4 regions of the Paenibacillus sp. JT22N1 genome follow, and region 2 is predicted to be linked to each of the others. Evidence: predicted binding sites of a transcription regulator. Region 2 holds the regulator's gene; each other region holds the start of a gene.
What was found. The regulator Rex, encoded in region 2, represses fermentation and respiration genes when NADH is low (regulators of the CRP and FNR family bind a similar motif). The targets are predictions, from matches to a motif close to TTGTGAAATATTTCACAA.
Positions count from the first base shown of each region.

Region 1 (3,392 bases), on a different contig from region 2:
CGCTGTTGTCGGCTATGTAAAGACCGGATATGCCATGTACTTGACCAAAGCGGTTGGTGACGGAAGTAGCGGGATTGTCCCCCATTCGGCACGTTCCGGCCTCGTGGCTGTCATTTCCGGGCGGTGTCAGCTGGGGCGGACTATCCAGTGATAATCCCGCTGCTGAGGCGTAGGCTATTAGAGAATCATGCATTTCTCGGTGAATTGCCCGATCCTTATCGCTGTAAGAAAATTGTACGTTAAGCAGGGGGACGCCGTAAGCATCTCGTTGTTTCGGGTCAAGACTGACGTAATTGTCTGCCCGCGGTTCCACAATTCCATAACCGTGCATTTCCATAGGCTCTTTTTTTAGAAGAGGTTTTTCTGTAAAGTCGTAATAATAATCGTTGAAAATCTGGAGCTGATAGTTCCGCTCAACAGAACCCGGAAGAAAAAGGAGAGCGACGCCAAATACTTCCGGGAATAAATCCCGGTTAACAGTTCCAGTCGCAAGTAACATAGGATGGAGCGCCAAATATTTCCCGATCGCTTCGCCAGGGATATTGGAATTAAGCAGAAGGCGCGGGGTTTCCCAGGTGCTTGCGGAGACGATGACCGTCTTGGCAGTTAGCGTATATGTTTGTTTATCTGCGGTAATAACCTTGACGCCCGTGGCTTTCCCTTTATTCGTTAAAATTTGCACGGCGCGTGTATTTACGGACAAATCAAATTTTCGGATATTTAAGGCGTATGCAAGAAAATCAATGGAACTGAAATAAACATTTGAGTGGACCTGCCCGTATTTCGTGCCTGCAAGATCTGTGGCTAAAGGAACATCTGTTGTCTCCGGAAAACCATTCATTAGAAGGCGTTCGATAAGCATTTCCTGCAGAGCGGAACCTTTGGTGTAAAGGTTGGTCACATTCATTATTTTTTCTGCGATCGTATAATAGGGAACAAGATCCTTATAGGTGATCGGCCACGTTCTGAACGCTGTAGGATCAAAACGGGGGGACAAACCATACCATATCAGGGTTCTTCCGCCTAAGCCTCTGACGATTTTCGCCTTCTGAAAATCCGGCCATCTATCTCCGGCATAATCTGCAACCCGCCCCCAGTATTCGATTACGCGCTGTTCATTTAAAGTGGGCACATTAAACGAATGAGTCGGCAATAACAAGTCTCCGGCCTCGATCATTCCGATCTTCTTGCCGTTCTGCCCCCATTGTTCGCATAGTCTCCAAAGAGCGGCTCCACCCCCTGCCCCGCTGCCGATGATAAGTACATCATAATCGGTCTTTGCCATTTGCTCGACTGAAGTCAGGGGAATCCATTGATCCAAAGGGGGGCCTGATGGTTCGGGAGGGCGCGAAACAACGTCATCATGGATCTTCCGCACATGTAACAGCGGGGCGGGTAGTTTTATTTGAACATCCGCAACCAAATTTAAATCGGGATTAGAAATATTTGGATTTACCGACAAGAGATTTTCTAGTTCACAATAATATCTGTCGGCAATTTTTCTTAAAGTATCCCCATACTCAGTGACATATATATACAAAGGCATCACATCCCTATATCCTTATGATTTCAATAGGAGTATATGAGCTGATACCGTGTTATATTATATAAACGCATTTATGGGATTACATTTCAGTATTTCGTAGAAAAAGGTTTCCGCACACTCTGTGTTTAAATAAAAAATGAAATGGGACTTCCGTTTGATACGGTCGTCCCATTTTACAATTACCACCTAGTGATCAACGAAATAAGGTCAGGAAGGCGGCAAGTTTTATGGAAATAGAACTGCCGCCTTACCAATAAATTATAATGTGAAAATATTCACAAATTGTTCAAGGAATTAATCATTCTAACTCCTCATCTTGTGATTTTTGTCATAGTTAGGGGTCTTGATTAAGTTTACTCTTAAGGTAGAACAACAAGACAACGGCTTCACATGGATAGAAAATAAAGGAGTGAATGAACCATGACAACAAAAGAAGCGAAGATGATTGAACAGATTTCTGCTCAAGACGAAGTCAACCAGCTGGTAGCCAGAGCGAAGGTAGCTCAGCAGCAATTTCTGAAGCTGGATCAAATGCAGGTTGACCAAATTATACAGCAAATGGCATTAGCCGGCATCGATAGGCACATGGTTCTCGCCAAGCTTGCTGTGGAGGAGACCGGTCGGGGTGTGTACGAAGATAAAATCACCAAGAATTTATTTGCTACGGAATATATCTACCACAGCATTAAAAATAACATGACAGTTGGAGTGATTGAGGAAAACTCGTATGAGAACTACCGAATGGTGGCCGAGCCAGTGGGCATTATCGCTGGTGTGACGCCCGTCACCAATCCGACTTCGACGACGATGTTCAAGTCATTAATCGCGGCAAAAACCCGCAACCCAATCATATTCGCCTTCCATCCATCGGCACAACAATCTAGCAGCGCGGCTGCAGCGACATTACTGGAGGCAGCTATTAAAGCAGGCGCACCAGAGCATTGCATTCAATGGGTAAAGCATCCATCGGTGGAAGCTACCCAACTGCTAATGAATCATCCGGATGTAGCGCTTGTTCTGGCAACGGGAGGGTCTTCGATGGTGAAAGCAGCTTACAGTACTGGAAAGCCGGCTTTGGGTGTTGGACCCGGCAATGTGCCTTGCTTTATTGAGAAAACAGCGAATTTGCAGCAAGCTGTAAATGACTTGATCTTATCGAAGACGTTTGACAATGGGATGATTTGCGCCTCTGAACAAGCGGTTATTATTGAAGAATCGGTATATGCGGAAACAAGAAAGTTGATGACTGAACAGGGCTGTTACTTCTTAAATAAAGAAGAAACGGAAGCTGTTTCCAAATTGGTGATTAACGCTGAGAAGTGTGCGGTTAACGCAGTAATTGTAGGTCAACCTGCTGCGAAAATCGCTGAGATGGCTGGTATTAAGGTACCTGGGGCTACGAAAATACTTGTCGCGGAGTTAGCCGGCGTTGGTGAGGCATTTCCATTATCGGCTGAAAAACTTAGCCCTGTGCTCGCTTGCTACAAAGTGAAGAATGCTGAGCAAGGCATTGATCGGGCTGTGGAAGTGGTCAAATTTGGCGGTATGGGACATTCCTCCGTCATTCATTCTCAGAATGCGGAAGTCATCCAAGCGTTCGCAGGTAAGCTTCAAACCGGACGTATTATTGTCAATTCACCTTCCACTCACGGTGCTATTGGAGACATTTACAATACAAACTTGCCTTCCTTGACATTAGGCTGCGGCTCATATGGTCATAACTCCACAACCTCAAACGTGAGTGCCGTGAATCTGATCAATGTGAAGCGCGTTGCTTACCGTACCGTCAATATGCAGTGGTTTAAAATACCTCCAAAGATTTATTTTGAAAAAGGAGCTACACAGT
Region 1 is NZ_JCAUAW010000002.1:464,962-468,353, reverse strand. It holds gene AC58UU_RS05710 (GMC oxidoreductase) at 1-1,321, opposite strand, end outside; gene adhE (bifunctional acetaldehyde-CoA/alcohol dehydrogenase) at 1,967-3,392, shown strand, end outside.
Region 1: the regulator Rex is predicted to act here: its motif matches at 1,810-1,827, upstream of adhE (bifunctional acetaldehyde-CoA/alcohol dehydrogenase).

Region 2 (3,392 bases):
GTTGTACTTCGTTATTCATAAGGCACATTCGTGTCCATGTTTACGAAGAAAGTTTTCCAAATGGAAAACTCTTAGGAGGAAATCATGTTAACTTATTTAATCGTTATCGTTGTGCTTGCCTTACTTTTTGATTTCATTAATGGATTTCACGATACGGCTAATGCGATTGCAACTTCCATCTCCACTCGTGCATTAAGTCCCCGTGTAGCCATCGCCATGGCCGCCACACTCAACTTTGTCGGAGCCATGGTTTCCTCTAAGGTTGCCAAAACCGTTGGAGGAAGCATAGCGAACCCAGCCAAAATTGAAAATGGCGTTGAAATCGTCATTGCTGCTTTACTTGCGGCTATCATTTGGAACTTGTTGACCTGGTATCTGGCGATTCCCTCATCTTCTTCGCATACACTCCTTGGTTCGCTAGCTGGAGCTGTTATCGCTGGTGCTGGGGTCCATTCGGTGAATTGGAATGGTTTTACTCAAATTATTATCATTTTAGTACTATCGCCCATTATTGCTTTCGCCCTAGGTTACCTAATTATGATTTTGATCAAGTACATCGTTATATGGTCTGGAAATACATCTAGATCGAAGCTAAATCGCATATTCCGTACCTTGCAAATTTTATCCGCGGGATTACTTTCATACTCCCATGGTGGGAACGATGCACAAAAAGCAATGGGGATTATCGTATTTGGTTTGGTCGCAGCCGGTGTTCAAACAGACCTGGAAGTACCTCTCTGGGTGAAAATTGCTGCCGCATTGGCCATGGGACTAGGAACATCCATCGGTGGATGGCGAATTATTAAAACCGTTTCCGGTAAGATTGTTAAAATCGAGCCGATCAATGGTTTTGCCTCGGACTTAACGTCATCACTCGTTATTCAGTTCTCTACTCATTTGGGTAAACCATTATCAACGACTCATGTTATTTCTTCCGCGATTATCGGGACAGGCAGTGTCATGCGCTTCCATGAAGTTCAATGGGGCACGGTTGGACGCATGTTGATCACTTGGGTTATTACGATTCCAATCAGCATCGCGCTCGCATTCTCGATCTACTTCGTTTTATTCAGATTCATTTTCTAAAAATAAAGGCACGCCCCAGGTAATCGGGTCGTGCCTTTTTCTAATCCAAATAATAAGCTAAACTTTGCAATTCTGTTGTAAAATCCGCATGATGCACACGCACTTCGGGAGGAACCTTAATAATAACGGGAGCAAAATTCAATATGGCTTCGATCCCGCATTCTACGAATTGATTGGCTACATTTTGAGCTTCATTCGCAGGAACCGTAATGATGCCGATGCGAACGCCTAATTCAGATAAAACACTCTTCATCTCATGCATCGGTTGAACAATAAGATTGTTGATCGATTCCCCAGCTTTGCTTGGCATTGCATCAAAAACTGCGACAATTTTCATATCATTGCGTAAGTAAGTATTATAATTGCATAAAGCGCGGCCTAGGTTACCCGCTCCAACAAGAGCAACTTGAATATGGCGATCCAACTTCAAGATCTGTCTAATCTTCTCAATTAGATAAGCAATGTCGTAACCGATTCCCTTTTTGCCGAATTCCCCGAAATAAGCCAAATCCTTGCGAATCTGTGCCGGATTCAGATCGAGTTTTTGACCCAAATCCTGCGAAGATACCGTCGATACATTTTTCATTGCAAGTTCATTCAGAAAGCGTAAATAAATGGGCAGCCTCCGAACGACGGCTTCCGATATTTTTTGTGTTTTCAACTCTACGCCTCCCCCATCCACTCTTCAATCCTAGGTAACATTTGCTCGGTCGTCATATGCTCTATCTTCGGACCAGGCAATGAATAAAGGAAGTGCTTGCCATAATACGTATCAATGACACGAGTATCGTAGATGATAACGATGCCTTTATCGGATGCACGTCTGACAAGTCGGCCAAAGCCCTGCTTAAATCGAATGACAGCCTGCGGTACAGAAAATTTCATAAATGGATTCTCATTGCGTTTCTTAATATTTTCACATTTCGCCTCGACAAGAGGATGATTTGGCGGTTGAAACGGCAATCGTATAATAGCAAGACAGCTTAGCGCATCTCCTGGAATATCGACACCCTCCCAGAACGAGCTGGTGCCCAGTAGGACGCACATTTTGTTATCTTGGAACATCCGGGTCAGTTTACTCCGATTGCCGCTGTCAACCCCCTGTCCGAGCACTGTAATTCCATGTGGCTTCAAGAGATCCTTCATGCCGGCATAAATTTGCTTTAGCATACGATTCGAAGTGCACAAAATCAACATACGTCCTTTGGTAATTCGCGCAACATCACTAAGCGACTCAATAAGTGCGTTAATAAAAACAGGATCTCCGGCACCTTTGATCGTCGGGAAGTTCCGAGGAATCACGACGAGAGCTTGCTCTCTATAATTAAATGGAGATGGCAATTGAACGGTTTTTAGCTTGCCCGATTCTTCATCCTCAGGAATGACTAATCCTAATTGATCCGCTGAATATTGAAAAGACTTATTAACAGACAAAGTCGCGGAGGTCAGAATAATACTGTCTTTGGTCTCAAAGAAATGCTGCTGAAGCAGCCCACTTACATCGGTAGGCACCGATACAAGCTGCAGCGACTTCGATTTCGCATAGGTACCCGCTTCCATCCAATACACATAACCCTCATCGGCCATTTTCATAAAAAAGTGCAGGGCATCTCGATGGTTGTACAGTTCTTTTACCGTGCCATTCAAATCGGTGACTAAACCTTGGACCCCAAAAACTTCCTGCATGTCCTTCACTTCATTTAACAATTTATCAAGCGTGCGGAGTAAATCATTCGCATTCAAATAAATATTGTCTTCCATGATCAGAAGCTCTCGCCACTCGGGTGGAAGCGTTTCGGGCTTCATCCGCAGTACGTATTGTGAGTTTTCCGATTGCGAAGGATCGCTCCTAGAAGATAACAGTTCATAGAGCGCTTCGCTGAGCCGATCCCAATCCTCTTTGATTTGCACGATTTTGGGAAAGAGCCCGTCAATGGTTTGACTCCAAGCGGCAGCGCGTTCCGGCTGCTCATCCGATTTCTGCAATCGAAACCGCAGCATCGGTAATTGGCCGCTGCGATTATCTTTATATAGCCATAGCAACGAATGATAAAATGCGGAAGAATGCAGCTCAATACCAAGATGCTTACTGGCCACTTCTTCGAAGTGATGAGCCTCATCAATGACAAGGTGCTTGTAAGACGGTAGAAGGCGGTTCTCAGCCTTCATATCCGTGAAGAGGAGGGAATGGTTCGTGATGATCACATCGGCCGTATTGGCGTCATTCCGAGCGCGATGATAGAAGCATTTCTTGTACCAAGGGCACATGCGATTCAAACAAGAATCGGTGTCACTTGCAACCGAAT
Region 2 is NZ_JCAUAW010000006.1:212,046-215,437, forward strand. It holds gene AC58UU_RS13960 (DUF47 domain-containing protein) at 1-21, shown strand, start outside; gene AC58UU_RS13965 (inorganic phosphate transporter) at 85-1,086, shown strand; gene AC58UU_RS13970 (redox-sensing transcriptional repressor Rex) at 1,127-1,747, opposite strand; gene dinG (ATP-dependent DNA helicase DinG) at 1,750-3,392, opposite strand, start outside.

Region 3 (3,392 bases), on a different contig from region 2:
TATTGAGGAAGCTATTCTTAAAATGATGCTGCTGGACCATAACTTCCACTTGTTTTTTAACAGAGATTCGAACAAAACTGAACTTGTTTATCGCCGAAACGATGGCACAATTGGTCTAATTACAACTGCATGACAGAAGGAGGTATGGGTGATTCGCCCATGCCTCTTTTTTTTGATAGCCATACATCTGAAATCCTCTTTGGGACCCGTTTTCGCGGTTCATTAAGTGAGTAAGGCAACTGAAGTTGCTTATTTGTCTTAATAGCCCCTGTTGTGATGTCATAAGCAAGCTAAGGTTGTTTATTGTTTGCTAATGCCCTCTAGAATGTAACGTTTAATGATAATAAGCGTGTTCTGTGGTCTTATCTCACGAGGTGCCCTGATATTAGAAAGGATAAGCAATATTAGTTTGCTTATTCAATTCTGGATAAACCGCTATCTATGGCTTCTCTTTCATTTTGAGGATGTCTCAGATTATACACAAAAGAACCTCCAATTCCACTGAAAAAGTGAAAGATGGAGGTTCTTTTACACTTGGAATCTGATTCTCAGTGGGGCTCAAAAATCAAAAATTGACTTTTGGGACTGCCCCATTCTTTGTTTTGTAGAGAGTGTTTAAATGCTGTGTTTTCGGGATATCCATCGCTCCCAAAAAGATAGATCCGGTTCGATAAGTGGCCGACTGAACCGGCGTACCCATTCTTGTAACAGCAGCCAGGTAATTGCCACCGCAAGCAGTAGGACGAGAGTCAATTGTGTAAAAGTGTGTATATACGAGAATAGTCCCATCGAAATCGCAGTTTTCGTAATAAACGCATGCAGCAAGAACACGTATACCGTATATTTGCCCCATTCTGTTAGGATGGACTGCTTGCGAGGAACGAAGCTTAAGAAGCAAAAGGAAGCTATAATTTCCAACGCATACACGCCTAAACGATATGTTCCCGTATGCCAATGAAAGGCCCCAAGCTCCTTATAAGTAAAGCTGCTATATAACCATTTTGGATCAAGTGAGGTCGAGTTAAGAAAGACCAGGACACCCAGAAGGCCAATTACACTTAGCCACTTGTTCATGCGAACGAACTGTTTAGGAATCATATCGAGGTGGAAATAATATCCGGCCAAGAAGAAAGGAAAGAAGACGAACGTTCTGGAAAAGCTGAGCAGCGTTCCAGTGAAAGGTGCGTATCCGACGAGTACTCCTAGAATGACAGAGATCACAAGGGGATGCTGCATTTTTGTAAAGAGCAGAAGGAGCAATCGCCAACAAAAATGGCTGAATAAAAACCACAATAACGAATACGGAATGAAAAAAGAATAACGGACACCAGGCGCATGGAAGGCCAGCGAATCGAGCAGAGAATAGAGGCTTTGGAAGATCAGATAATGATAAAAAATCATCTGCAGACTTTTGATTCCTGGGACATCCAAACGGAAACTTTTAGAGAAATATCCGGTCACCATGACAAACATGGGAATATGAAAGGTGTAAATACCCAGATATAAGGAATGGAAAGCTGCACTTTGTTGAATCAGCGGCTCTATACAATTAGCGATGACCACAAACAAAATGAGCAGAAACTTAGCGTTTAACATAAACGTATTCGAAGCCGCATTGTCTTCTCTACCCACGACGATTACCTCCATTACGCAATCAATTCCTTTTCTTCTAATGTAAACCTAGCTTCAATTTGCCGCAGTGATTAAAGTCACGAAACAGAAACCAACGTTGTGATTCTCCTCACAGAGAAAGCTGAAATAAAGGTATACAATGTGATTACAGCATTAAAAGGAGGAATCATGTATGGTTATTGATCTTGGGATGCCGTTAGATGACGCTCAGAGTCTTCAACAGATTCTGGAGCGATTAAAGAACGAACATGGCGAGTTAAAGAAAGAGCTTGACCATGTTCAGGATATGACAAGTCATATGGTCGGCATACTTGGCTCGGAAGAGTCAAGGCGTTTACTTCAAGAGATTCGTAAACAAATGGAAACCTTCATGCAGCAGTTGGAGGCTCACGAGCACTGGGAGGAAGATGAAGTTTTACCCCTCCTTGCCGGGTATGCGAATCAGGGGATGGAGCCAACTTTTTTGACCTCAACTTGGGTTCTGGAAGAGGATCATAAACAAGCGGAACGATTTGTTCGCTCATTTCTTGAATATGCGGAGCAATGCAAAGGTGCCGATAGCATAAGGCTGAAAAAGGCGATTTCGCTGCTTAGTGTGGCCTGCTCTGTATTATCGGAGCATCTGCTGTCCGAGGAAGAGATGTTTTTCCCGGTTGCGAACCAAATGCTTAAAAATATTCATGCAAAGGCTTAGATACAGAGGATGCCTGCACAACGTTTCAGCTCACCTACTTGAAGCTGGAGGAATTGGAAGCGGATAGGATATGTTCAATCACATCCATTTGGAGAACAATATTTTGTTTAATCGTCCATGTTTCACACGGTAAGACTGCGGCATTCCCTTAGATCTAAGTAGATCTGAAGGAAGGCCGTTTTTTTGTCCAACTCGTGACATCCGAAAGAATGTGTTTGAGATCAAGTGGGTTCAGAGTGATTTTTCTCACAGTGCAGAAGGGCCGATTCATGATTAGATATAAATATGAGATTCACAAGTGAAGGGGCAATGATAAATATGGATCGAGCGTTCGCGTCAAAATTCGCCAAATGTGTCTTCTTAGTTGTTAGTGGGTTATTCATTCTTATGGGAGTTGGTTCGAGGTTTTTTACACATATTGACTTGGCTTTATATGGGTATATGGTAGGAACGGTCGTTTTCATTTGCGGATTCTTTTATCGCTTTATTGCTTGGGGAGAACGCCCGCCTACGAAAATTATTTTGAAAAAAGGCATAAGGCTGTTATTTCGAAAAAGCACACCTCAGACAACCACTGAGCATCTACTCACGTACCGCTTTATCTGGAATCGCGGGTGGTATCGCTGGACACAGCACGTTCTTCTTGGTTGGGGATGTATCTTATCCGCCTTCGTTACTTTTCCGCTGGTGTTCGGCTGGATGTACTTCACAATGGCGGAGAACGGAACATACACGGTTGTTGGATTCGGGATCGACCTCATGAATATAAAGGCGGATGGACTTCTCGGATTTTTATTTTACAATGCGTTGAATATTACGGCCTTCATGGTGATTGGCGGAGTATGCATGGCCTTATATCGCAGGCTTAAAAATATGCAGGCTCGTGCGGAACAAACATTTATCTATGATTTTCTTCCGCTATATATGCTGTTATTGGTCAGCTTGACAGGATTGCTGCTTACCTTTTGCAATATATTCCTTCACGGCTATGGACATTCGGTTGTCACATTAGTCCACCAATGGTCCGTTATTGTGACACTGATTTATATACCTTTTGGAAAACTGG
Region 3 is NZ_JCAUAW010000002.1:451,170-454,561, reverse strand. It holds gene hpf (ribosome hibernation-promoting factor, HPF/YfiA family) at 1-133, shown strand, start outside; gene AC58UU_RS05650 (acyltransferase family protein) at 616-1,632, opposite strand; gene AC58UU_RS05645 (hemerythrin domain-containing protein) at 1,805-2,326, shown strand; gene AC58UU_RS05640 (hypothetical protein) at 2,645-3,392, shown strand, end outside.
Region 3: the regulator Rex is predicted to act here: its motif matches at 1,730-1,747, upstream of AC58UU_RS05645 (hemerythrin domain-containing protein).

Region 4 (3,392 bases), on a different contig from region 2:
ACAAATACTTACTTATCCCTGGTGTTACCGCTCTTAGTGCAACGAAAGCATGGCTGTCATGTCCTCTTGCGCATCGCCGATCAGCTTTAAGCCAAATTTCTCGACGAGTAAGTTCATGACACCTTCGTTAATGAATTCCGGTGCTTTCGGACCGATTCGGATATCCTGGATTCCGAGGCTAAACAAACCTAATAAAATGGCCACGGCCTTCTGCTCGAACCAAGACAGCACGATACTTACCGGCAATTCGTTGACACTGCAGCCAAAAGCTTCGGCGAGAGCCAGCGCTATTTTGACGGTAGAGCCGGAGTTATTGCACTGACCCAAATCGATATATCGTGGAATATCAGTGCCGGCCACTTTGCCGTAGTCCACATCATTAAAACGGAACTTGCCGCAAGAGGTCGTCAAAATGACCGTGTCGTTCGGAAGTGAAGTCGCAAGCTTGCGGTAATACTCGCCGCCCTTACCCGGAGCATCGCAACCGGCGATGACGAAGAATCGCTTGATCAGGCCCTCTTTGACCGCTTGAATGATTTCAGGCGCAATCCCGATGACCGTTTCGTGGTGGTAGCCTGTGGTTAACACTTGTTCGGAGTCTATGTTCGCCTCCGGCAGTTCAAGCGCCCGCTCGATCAGCGGCAAGAAATCCTCGCCAATGATTTTCGTGACATTTTCTAGACCGGCTACTTCATAAGAGAAAAAGCGATCCGCATAAGTACCCTTGATCGGCATTACACAGTTTGTGGTAGCGAGAATCGCTCCTGGGAACTGTTCAAAGAGCCTGCGTTGGTCATACCAGGCTTTCCCGATGTTTCCTTTTAAGTGCGTATACTGTTTCAGCTTCGGATACCCGTGTGCTGGGAGCATTTCGGAGTGGGTGTAAATATTAATCCCTTTGCCTGAGGTCTGCTTCAGCAGCTCTTCTAGCGCATACAGGTTGTGCCCTGTCACGACAATGCACTTGCCTTCAATTTTATTTTGCGATACCGTAACAGGCTGTGGAATACCGAAGTGCGTCGTATGCGCGCGGTCGAGCACATCCATGATCCGTACCGCGGCATTGCCAACCTTCATGGCCATTTCCAGATGCTCATGCAAATTGAAATTCGAGTTGGTCAATGTCAGATAAAGTGCTTCGTGCGTAATTTTATCTACTTCCGGGTCGGTATATCCTAGCTGTCTAGCATGGGTCGCATAAGCGGCAATTCCCTTTAGTGCAAAAATGATCGTATCCTGCAGGCTTGCGATGGTCTCATCTTTTCCACATACCCCGATCACCTTGCAGCCGCCGTTCGCCGTTTGTTCACATTGATAACAAAACATACATGAATCCTCCATTCGTAGATACGCTTTGTTCGCTTACAACTGTAGCTTATCAGATATGGGAGAAGGCTTCAGTGACTTATGTCACATCTGTTTTTGAAGCTTGGATGTCAACCATGAACAAGCTGCTCTAATACCATGCGGTCTTTTATGATCAAACGGCTAACTGAATTGTGATCATCATCACAAAAAAAGGATTACTTGAAAGTGAGATAAGTCAATTGACGGTTAGATTATAACACTTCTGAATGAAATATGAAGAAACCGCTAATCCTATAATGGAATAGCGGTTTTTGTCGTTGAATACCGTAAACTCAAACCGGTGCGGAGTCCATTTGTTATGCTGCCCGATTATAGTAGATCGCTGTTTCCTCGTTTAGTGCAGTGAAGGGGTGCCACTTGGTGGCACCCCTTTCAATATTTGGGACTAACAATCTTTATTTTCTCATAGCTCAGCGATGAAAACTACTCCCCCTTGATCTCCCACTCACTTTTAATAAGTTTGTAATAATTATATTCCTTATTGTCAATCTCTATAATACTTTGAAAATAAAAACCGCATTTTTGTATTACTCTATTTGATGGAATGTTACGTACAAGAGCTAAAGCGTTCAATACGTCAATATTAGTATTTTGAAACAAATAATTAAGTACACCTTCAACTGCCTGGGTGGTATATCCCTTATTTCTATGTTTACTTGATATTGCATACATAATCTCTCTATTTGGATATGGCAATTCCTCTTTTATTCCTGTACAACACCAACCAATAAACTCGCCAGTCTCTTTTGATATAATTCCTAATCTTAGCCGGAGCTCCTCAATATTTCTACCTTCAGATACAGCGTTTAAAAACTGCTTATTCTGTTTTATTTCGTAGTTTATAAACCAATCTTCCCGTTGTTCCCTAGATGTGTTCCAACCAGGCAAGTATTCATATATTTCTGGCTGCCAGGTTAGTAAATGAAACTCATCTAAATCATTAATTATATATTCTCTTAAAATAATATCCTTACAGTCAATCGTAAATACGTTTTCTTCCGAAGTGGAATGAGTATTTGAATTCATCACTTGTCTCCCTTAAAGATATTTGGAACAACGTCCCCAAGTATAATTATAATAAACGTAAGTGCTCAGGTTAAGCCTACTCCTACGCCAGGTACTACTTGTATTTCAAAATAATTTAACTTACCATCATTCAAACTTATCCAAAAAGTAACTCTTGTGGTATTCAAGGGAATCAGAGGGCAACATACCACAATCTTTGCAGTTAAACCCACATCCCTCTTGTAAGTACAGACGCTGAAACATGGATCGAAAACATTAAGGTAATAAGATTTTTTATACGAAAATAAATAGGAAGAGAGCCCACGACCACCTGTGGCTCTTTTCAATTTGTGCACGAATGCCCACTCCATTGCATATGGTGGAAGCAATGTATGATCAGTTCACTCGGAGGAGTATAGTCCCAACTTTAATTTCAAAGGAGATAATCATATGTGGAATAACTTCCCATCATATCCCGATAACAGACAAGGGATTTCAAACATTTTACAATGTATGAATAAATGGGTGACCATCCAATTAGAAGATGGGACTAATTTGCAAGTCAACGTGACCTCTGCCGATTTCAGCTATGCAACAGGATTTTTAACCCGCCAATCTTATAACTCATTAGTTTGCAACGGGACTGCCATTCAAAATTCACAACAGGCAGAGGCTTGCAAGGGTCAATGGGTCCAGCTTGTTCTTTCCAATCATATTTCGCTCTCGTTTTATTTGACTCATTATGATGATCAAATGGTCGGGGGCAGTTTCCAATCGACTCAGCTTCTCGGACTTTCAAACCGTGTCACTTCAGTTCAATGTTGAATAGAAGCAGGTCTCGTGAGATGAACTGCACCCCAATCGTTAGATGGTTCTAACAATTGGGGTGCAGTTCAAAAATGAAGTGACCCCAAAAAGTTGGACAGTATATAGTTAGGCTGCCTTTAGCGCATGAGTTCGGTACTGTTCCGGGCTCATGCCTTTTAGTTTTGCCTTTATTCGTTTATGGTTGTAATAGT
Region 4 is NZ_JCAUAW010000051.1:5,269-8,660, reverse strand. It holds gene hcp (hydroxylamine reductase) at 34-1,326, opposite strand; gene AC58UU_RS39425 (GNAT family N-acetyltransferase) at 1,792-2,394, opposite strand; gene AC58UU_RS39420 (hypothetical protein) at 2,887-3,198, shown strand; partial or broken gene AC58UU_RS39415 (IS3 family transposase) at 3,307-3,392, opposite strand, start outside.
Region 4: the regulator Rex is predicted to act here: its motif matches at 1,498-1,515, upstream of hcp (hydroxylamine reductase).